One region of the Pseudochelatococcus sp. G4_1912 genome, then DNA from elsewhere that is predicted to be linked to it. Evidence: riboswitches for the same ligand, from Rfam matches in the RefSeq annotation. Region 1 holds a riboswitch; the other holds the start of a gene.

Region 1 (4,571 bases):
CTTGCAACGCATCAATCATCCGCCTGAACCATTTGATCCTGTGGAAGGTCGGACGCGTCTTGAAACGGCGCTTGCGAATCTGGCCTCAACGATCAACGCTTGATATGAAGATCAAGGAGAGTAGGGCGTGTCAGCTGGGGCATATCTGCGGAAAGCCGATACGGATGGTTTCTTGCCCGCTGAACGCAGCGAGGCAGAGCCTGCACTTATTGTTGATGTTGATGGCTTTGAAGGTCCACTCGATCTTCTGCTAGAGCTTGCGCGACGCCAAAAGGTTGATCTAACACAGATCTCTATATTGGCATTGGTTGAGCAATACCTTTCATTTATCGATGCTGCCCGACAATTGCGTCTGGAGCTTGCTGCCGATTATCTTGTGATGGCAGCATGGCTTGCCTATTTGAAATCGCGCCTTCTATTGCCTAGCGCCATGCCGCCCGAGGTGCCAGAGGCTGGTGATCTGGCAACGATTCTGGCTCTTCGTCTGCGCAGGCTTGAAGCAATCCGAAGTGCAGCATCGAAGCTTGTTCAACGCCCCCAATTAGGCCGCGATGTCCTTGCACGTGGCGAGCCAGAGGAAATGGCAATCGTTGAGCGTCCCAAATGGGATGTAACTCTTTACGATTTGCTCTCTGCTTATACGACTAATCGCCAGCACCAAATGAATTCACGTGTGGTGCTGCACAAACGGCTTGTATGGTCACTGGTAGAAGCACGTGAGGCATTGCAACGCCTGATTGGTGATGCTGCAGATTGGGTTGCGTTGGATCCATATCTGGAGGCTTATATGGCCGAGCCTGAAATGCGCGCTACCGTGCGGGCCTCAGCCCTTTCGGCAATGCTCGAAATGGTGCGCGAGGGCAAGCTTGATATCTGTCAGGACGCTCCATTTGCACCGCTGATGATGCGCCGTCGCCGCTTGGATGTTGCAGAACCAATTCAAGGGGGTGCCTGATGAGCATCCATCGCCATGCATTGCGTGTGGTTGAGGCGATTCTGTTTGCCTCCCGAGAGCCGGTGGGGGAGGAGGAGCTCGCCTCCCGCATTCCCACGGGGATCGACCTTAAAGCCCTGCTGGCAACATTGCAGACGGAATATGCTGCACGTGGCGTTGTGCTGGTCAGGGTGGCGGGTAAATGGGCGTTTCGTACGGCTGCTGACCTTGCGCCCTCGCTGGTGCAGGAAGTGGAGGATCCGCGAAAGCTGTCGCGCGCCGCCATGGAAGTGCTGGCGATCATTGCATACCACCAGCCGGTGACGCGGGCCGAGATTGAAGAGATTCGCGGTGTGGCTACGTCACGCGGAACACTCGATACGCTGATGGAAACCAGCTGGATAAAGTTGCGTGGAAGACGTCGCACACCTGGCCGTCCCGTTACTTATGGCACAACGGCTGATTTCCTGTCTCATTTTGGCCTTGGCTCCATTGATGACCTTCCGGGCCTTGATGAGCTGAAGGGCACGGGATTTCTTGATGGGCAATTGCCGCTGGGCTTTTCGATGCCCATGCCGTCAGATGAAGATATTCTCGATGAGGATGAAGACATCCCCGATGATGATGCGGACTGACGAGCCGATCTGCATTCACTGCTTATGCAAATGCGGCAACTTCCACTTGCGAAAGACGACAAAAGATACGATGTTGCAGCATTAGGCACTGGGGTGCCGTGCGTTGGGCGCGGCTGAGAAATACCCATAGAACCTGTCTGGGTCATGCCAGCGTAGGGAGGCGCCGTTGGGATCGCAATTGTCTGACTCTATTATCATTATTGGCGCTGGCGTCATTGGGCTGTCTATAGCATGGCGTTTGGCAAGCCGAGGGGCGCGGGTTTCTGTTTATGATCGGGCCAAGGCAGGATCTGGCGCAAGCCATGCCGCTGCCGGAATGCTCGCCGCCTGCACAGAGATTGAGCCAGGCGAAGAATGGTTATTGCCACTCAATCGTGAGAGCCAGCGTCTCTGGCCCGCTTTTGCTGAAGAGCTTGAGCACGTCTCTGGCATGTCAATTGACCTTCGTCAGGAAGGCACGCTGCATGTAGCGTTGAATGCTGATGAGCATGCACGCTTACGTCATCATCTTGCTCTACAGGAAAAGATGGCACTTCCGGTGAACTGGCTTTCTGCCGCCGAGGTGAGAGCGCGAGAACCGCTCCTAGCGGGAGCCGCAGGCGGGATCTGGAGTCCGGAAGATCATCAGGTTGATAACCGCAAGCTCGCGCAGGCTTTACGCATTGCTGCACTCAAGGTCGGCGTTACATTACATGAAGAGACGCAGGTTGATCGCATCATCATTGAGGATGGTTACGCAACTGCTGTTGAGATAGCGGGTGAACATCATAGTGCAACAACGATCGTGCTTGCTGCGGGGGCGTGGTCGCGGGGGATTTGTGGCCTTACACCTGATATCCGTCCGCCGGTTCGCCCCATTAAAGGGCAGATGCTTGCGCTTGGGATGGAGGCGGATAATCCACTCATTCGCCATGTAATCTGGGCTTCGGGCATTTATCTTGTTCCGCGCCTGGATGGCCGGTTGATTGTGGGCGCCACAGTTGAAGAGCGCGGTTTCGATGAGTGCCTCACAGCAGGTGGGATGCTTTCCCTCTTGCAAAACGCATGGCGTGCGCTGCCTGGTATCGAAGAATTGCCGTTGATTGAAACATGGACTGGATTTCGCCCTGGTAGCCGTGATGATGCGCCAATTTTAGGGCCGTCGGCGGTGCCGGGGCTTGTTTATGCAACAGGTCATCATCGCAACGGTATTCTGCAAACGCCAGTAACCGCCGATGCCATCACACGCTTAATTTTGGACGGGCAGCGGGATGAAATTTCATTGCCATTTGATGCCAGCCGTTTTCGTCCAGCAGCGATAAGCCGAGGATAGTTTGATGAGTGAAATCGAAGTGCGTGTAAATGGTCTGCCAGAGGTATTGATGGAGGCAACTATGGCTGCGCTTTTAGCGCGCCATGATATCGCTCCTGATACGAAAGGCGTTGCTATCGCATTGAATGGAACAATGCTACCGCGTGCAGAATGGATTGATACGAAACTCAATGCCAATGATCGCATTGAAATTGTTCACGCAAGACAGGGTGGTTAAGCGCCATGACACGCTCTACACTGCATGATTCACTGGTTATCGCGGGCCGCACTTTTTCATCGCGGTTGTTTCTTGGCACGGCCGGTTATCCGAACCAGAAAGTCATGCTGGATGCTGTTCAGGCGAGTGGCACCGAGATGACGACCGCATCCATCCGGCGCATTGATCTTTCAGGAGCAGCTGAAAGCCTTGTGGATGTATTGGGCGATACGGTGCATTTTTTGCCTAACACTGCAGGTTGCCAAACGGCCCGCGATGCCGTGTTGACGGCTGAGCTTGCGCGCGAGGCCCTTGGTACGAATTGGGTCAAGGTCGAGGTCGTGGGTGACCGTGAGTTACTCTATCCCGATACAGAAGAGTTGCTGCGCGCAACGGCTGAGCTCGTGAGCAAGGGCTTTATCGTGCTGCCATATTGCACTGATGATCCGATCTCATGTCGTAAGCTGGCGGATGCAGGGGCAGCGGCTGTCATGCCGCTGGGTTCACCGATTGGTTCAGGGTTGGGGATCTCCAATCCGCACATGATTGAAATGATCTGCGCCCGCAGCTCTGTGCCTGTGGTTCTTGATGCGGGCATCGGCACGGCATCAGATGCGGCGCTGGCGATGGAGCTGGGATGCTCTGCAGTGCTGCTGAATACGGCTGTTTCCAAGGCCAATGATCCGGTCGCGATGGCCAGTGCTATGAAATATGCCGTCGAGGGTGGGCGATTGGCTTATCTTGCCGGACGAATCCCTAAACGCTGTAACGCAGAAGCATCCAGTCCGCAGCTGGGCTTGATCGAATCATGAGTGGCAAACTGCCACGCCCTCCCGTGCTTGTTGTGACGGACAGGCACCAGCTCGATGGTGGCATCGCAGCAATGGGGGCGATGGCAGATGCGGTTTTCGCGAGCGGCATAAGGTGGATCAGCCTGAGGGAGAAGGATCTTTCCGTTGAGGAGCAGATTGCGCTTGTTGTTGATTTCAAGCGCCGCGCTATCCCATATGGGGGGTGTGTAAGTGTGCATGGCTCACCAGAAATTGCAGTGTGCGCCGGTGCTGATGGCGTGCATTTGCCTGAGGGCGCTGACGCAGCTGCGGCACGTGCATTGCTTGGGGAGGGGGCGCTGATCGGTCAGTCAGCCCACTCCATTAATCAGGTAAAAGCTGCTGATCCACGATATCTTGATTATCTTATTGTTGGTCCCGCTTTTGTCACACAAAGCAAGCCAGGGTATGGGCCCGCACTTGGTGAAACCGGCCTGAAGGCTATGGTGAAGGGGGCATGTTTACCCGTTATTGCAATTGGTGGCATAGATCATTTTTCAGCGCCGATATGTTTGCATGCTGGCGTTACAGGCATAGCAGTTATGGGCGGTGCCATGCGTGCGCAAGATCGTCAAGTGTTATTATCTAATCTGCTGAATACGTTAGCAGAATAACGCATGCAGACAGCTTCATAAAAAACTCCCGATCACGAGAGCGACCGGGA
Region 2 (4,571 bases), on a different contig from region 1:
GGTCCAGCGACAAGTTGAACTGATCATTCCAGCGGAAATCAAACCGGGCCCGAGACAGTGCATCATCGCGCAACTTGGCGGCTGGATGTCCCTTGGCGAGATCAGCGGCGTGGGCAGCAATGCGATACGTAATAACGCCGGTCTTGACGTCGTCACGGTTTGGAAGACCCAGATGCTCTTTCGGTGTCACGTAGCAGAGCATTGCGGTGCCAAACCAGCCAATCATTGCTGCGCCAATAGCCGAAGTGATGTGATCGTATCCAGGTGCGATATCAGTCGTCAACGGCCCAAGCGTATAGAAGGGGGCTTCACCGCAGGTTTCAAGCTGCTTGTCCATGTTGGCTTTGATCTTGTGCATCGGCACATGGCCGGGGCCTTCGATCATCACCTGACAGCCCTTTTCCCAGGCAATTTTCGTTAGCTCACCAAGTGTATCAAGCTCGGCAAACTGGGCCGCATCATTAGCGTCAGCAATCGATCCCGGACGTAGGCCATCGCCCAGCGAGAACGATACGTCATACTTGCGCATGATGTCGCAGATTTCACCAAAATGCTCGTAGAGGAAGCTTTCGCGGTGATGCGACAGGCACCAACGCGCCATGATTGAACCACCGCGTGAAACGATACCTGTCACGCGTGTTGCTGTCAGCGGCACGTACGCAAGGCGCACGCCAGCATGGATCGTGAAATAATCAACGCCCTGCTCAGCCTGTTCGATCAGCGTATCGCGGAAAATTTCCCAAGTGAGCTTTTCCGGTTCGCCATCGACCTTCTCAAGAGCCTGATAGATTGGCACCGTACCAATCGGAACCGGCGAGTTACGCATGATCCAGCCGCGGATATTATGGATATTGCGGCCCGTTGAGAGGTCCATCACCGTATCGGCACCCCAGCGTGTGGCCCAAACCAGCTTTTCGACTTCTTCAGCTGCCGAGGACGTAACTGCGGAATTGCCGATATTGGCGTTGACCTTCACAAGGAAGTTGCGGCCAATGATCGTTGGTTCAAGCTCTGGATGATTGATGTTCGCGGGAATGATGGCACGGCCACGCGCGATTTCTTCACGCACAAACTCCGGTGTAATGAAAGTTGGAATAGCCGCTCCAAAATCCTCACCATCAGCGCGACGCTTTTCAGCGCCTTCCGCCATAGCTTGACGACCAAGGTTTTCGCGATGGGCGACGTAAATCATCTCGTCAGTGATGATGCCCGCGCGAGCGAATTCATATTGTGTCACCAACTGGCCATCGCGCCCTGCGAGTACGGGGCGTTCAGCAGGGCAGGCCGGTACAAGACGTTCGGGCGCGACATCGCCTGAGAAGCCATTGTCTTCAGGCTTGACAGCACGCGCCTCTACTCTATCGAAGCCGCGGCTAGCAAGCCAAGAAGCACGGATCGGTGCCAGACCTTGCTCCAGATTAATGACAGCATCTGTATCGGTATAGGCCCCCGATGTGTCTTGCACGCGCACTGGTTCTTCACCGCAGGCGGGGTCAAGCGCGATTTCCCTGAAGGGAACATTGATATCAGGCCGTCCCTCTGGACTAGCATAAATCTTGCGCGATCCTAAAATGGGGCCTGTCGTAACGGCAGCAGGTGCGGCTGTCGTTTTAGCGCGTATTTTGGGCGTTGAATCGGATGTGGTTGTCATAGCAATGCTCCTCCCGGAAAGTGAGAATCCGGGCGTGAAGCGGCTGACAAGTTGCTGAGTGCAGATAAGGCATTAGCGCCAACATTGTCCCGTCCCTCCGCCGGTATAACCCGGATCAGGTTCAAGGGTCACCGTGGCGCTCGCCTCTGCCAAATTAAAGCATCAAACCAAACAGCAAAACGGAACACGCTTTGAAATTCGATGCCACTGCGGCAGGGAGATCATAACGGAATCTCAGCCCCCTCACGGGGCCCCCCTCGGAATAGGGGCAATGTCGGCCCGATTGGTGGTTTTGTCAATCACCAACCGTGAATTGGCCATTAAACACTATACTTTCACGCAGAAGCGCATGCATATGAAGGGATAAATGCATTATATCATATAGTTAAAAGGGGATCTGAATAATTTAGATTAGATCCCCCGATGCAACTTTCACTCGCCAACTGGCACGTCATCAACACTCTTGCGGCGAACGCGTGTTGTGCGAGGCTTACGGACTGTCGTTGCTCCAGCTGTTGTCTCGACAGACGTTTCAGCAGCTGCTTGACCAGTTGTGTCGTCAGCAACGATGCGCCGACGGCGTGCCCGTGGAGCGGGTTTGTCCAGATCACTCGCATCTGGCGCGCTGACCGCTACGGGCTCAACCTGGCGTGGAGCCTCGACCTTGCCTGTATCCAGATCATGCGTGAGCGGACGTGCTGGCTGCTCATCACTTGATGGCATGCGGATGGGCGTTGTCAAAAATGCGGGCAAGGCCGGTTGACGGTTTGCACCGGTATCATCTGAAGAAGTATGCTGGCCAAAGCTGCCAATTTCATCGCGACGACGGCGAAAGCGCTCACGACGATCCTGACGTTCTGGTCGATCCTGCCTTTCAGGACGTTCAAAGCGTTCCTGACGATCTTGGCGCTCTGGACGCTCAAAACGCTCGGGACGATCCTGCCTTTCAGGACGTTCAAAACGTTCCTGACGCTCAGAACGGTCTTGCCTTTCGGGGCGTTCAAACCGATCCTGCCGATCAGAGCGCTCATATCGCTCATTATTGCGTGGATAGCGTTCGCGGGGCTGCATAGCAGGCTGCTGTCCATCGTCGTCAGAGGCAGGGAAGCGTGCTTCAGGTTGAGGTGCGCCATAATTTTGCACACTGTAATCAAGTCCGCCATCTTCCCCGGCATCGTCCTGATCATCGTCAAACGAACGTGGGAAGCCGGTGCTTTGCGGAAACTGTGCCTGCGCTGCAAGAATGATGCGCAGGTAATGTTCCGCATGCTGGAGGTAGTTTTCCGCCGCAACAGGATCGCCAGAAGCATGGGCATCGCGTGAAAGCTGTGCGTACTTCTCGGCAATATGCTGCGCTGTACCGCGGACCTTCACATCCGGTCCATTGGACTCAAATGTCTTTGTCAGCGGATTTGGTGGTTTCCGGGTGCGGTTGCGCATGCGCCTGTTTTGACCTGGTCTCATCGACATCTCTTTGGGAGCCATATTGTGCGGGGACCTCATCCCCAAGCGGTACGGATCGTACCCGTTGTCATCCGGTTCGCTCGGGAAGGGCAGCTAATGCCCCAAACCGCAGACCGGTGCTTTCACCTCATAACTGACAGCTATAAGGATGGTTAAAATGATTCTTCGTCGATATTGGTCGATGAAGAATCGGGTTAATGATTAGCGTTGTTCTTTCCTCGACACCGAGTTTCGGCACGCGATAAAAATGTTCCACCGCTTAAAGCTGAGCTGCATACGAAAATCGCATTCATCTCAATCAAGTAATCCGCCACGAGATCGACAGCGAAAAGCAAAGGTTGGCAAACCCTCAATAACCTCATGCTGAAAACCAGCATGTGAGACGGTAAACAAAGGTCGTTAACCGAAGGATCATACAACATCCAGATCTACTGGAATCATCTGTTTAGCAGATGCGTTCGATTCACAAAGGTGAATAAATCTGCCCAATATCTAAAGGCGAAAACGCACTTTAAATCCCACAGTCGACAGCAGAGCCTGATTCATGGTTTGACATTAGCGTCTTCCCACTGTCACGCCAAGTTATTTCTGCGATTGCTTATTGGAGCATCTTAATCTTTCACACAAATGTGGCAACAATGACGCGCTCTATACCAGAAAGATCAAAAATTGGCGGAGCAACCAATAATCCCTCTTTTTGTGCGATTGCGCTAACCATCGGCGCTTGCCCCTGTCCAAACTCCACAATTACAGAACCACCTGGACGCAGAACACGCCGGGCATCAGCGAAAATTGCACGATAGGGATCAAGTCCATCTGCGCCACCATCAAGGGCCAGATGCGGATCGTGATCTTTCACATCGGTCGCCAGCCCTGCAATATCAAGTGTTTCGATATAAGGTGGGTTAGACAGGATTAAATCTACAGTGCTATTTCCTAACATGGTTATCCATGAACCATTGATAACGGATAATCGCTCATTAACATTATTTTGTAAGGCATTGTACTGCGCCATTCTAGCGGCATCAGGTGAGAGATCGATTGCGATACCCTCTGCCTGCGGCAATTCAGAGGCCACCGCTATTGCGATACATCCTGTGCCGGTTCCGATGTCTACAAAACGAAAAGGCCACGTCGCGCGCGTGGTCATGATTCGGTTATGGGCAGCTATGGCGGCTTCGATAATTAGTTCAGTCTCAGGTCGCGGTACTAATGTAGCCGCCGAGAGCTTAAAGGGCAGACCCCAAAATTCCCATTGCCCCAAAATACGCGCAACAGGCTCACGATTAAGCCGACGTTGCGCCATCTCTGACAGCCGCACGAGATCTGATGGCTCTATAAGCGCATCAGGCCATGCATAAAGATCGGTTGCGGTCAGATGAGCTGCTTCCATCAGCAAAAAACGCGCATCCAGCGATGCCGTATCAATACCCGCATTACGAAATTGCGCTGTCAG

What was found. Region 1 has a riboswitch for thiamine pyrophosphate ahead of thiO (glycine oxidase ThiO). Riboswitches for the same ligand answer to the same signal wherever they lie in the genome.
Region 2: another riboswitch for thiamine pyrophosphate. It lies ahead of thiC (phosphomethylpyrimidine synthase ThiC); the one in region 1 lies ahead of thiO (glycine oxidase ThiO).

What each region holds. Positions count from the first base shown of each region.
Region 1 covers NZ_JAZDRL010000002.1:1,228,388-1,232,958, forward strand. Annotated here, with positions in the region: gene nagZ (beta-N-acetylhexosaminidase) at 1-103, shown strand, start outside; gene VRZ32_RS12870 (segregation and condensation protein A) at 128-955, shown strand; gene scpB (SMC-Scp complex subunit ScpB) at 955-1,569, shown strand; TPP riboswitch at 1,649-1,746, shown strand; gene thiO (glycine oxidase ThiO) at 1,748-2,881, shown strand; gene thiS (sulfur carrier protein ThiS) at 2,886-3,098, shown strand; gene VRZ32_RS12890 (thiazole synthase) at 3,104-3,889, shown strand; gene VRZ32_RS12895 (thiamine phosphate synthase) at 3,886-4,521, shown strand.
Region 2 covers NZ_JAZDRL010000001.1:576,416-580,986, reverse strand. Annotated here, with positions in the region: gene thiC (phosphomethylpyrimidine synthase ThiC) at 1-1,651, opposite strand, end outside; TPP riboswitch at 1,727-1,919, opposite strand; gene VRZ32_RS02730 (DUF4167 domain-containing protein) at 2,084-3,115, opposite strand; gene prmC (peptide chain release factor N(5)-glutamine methyltransferase) at 3,735-4,571, opposite strand, start outside.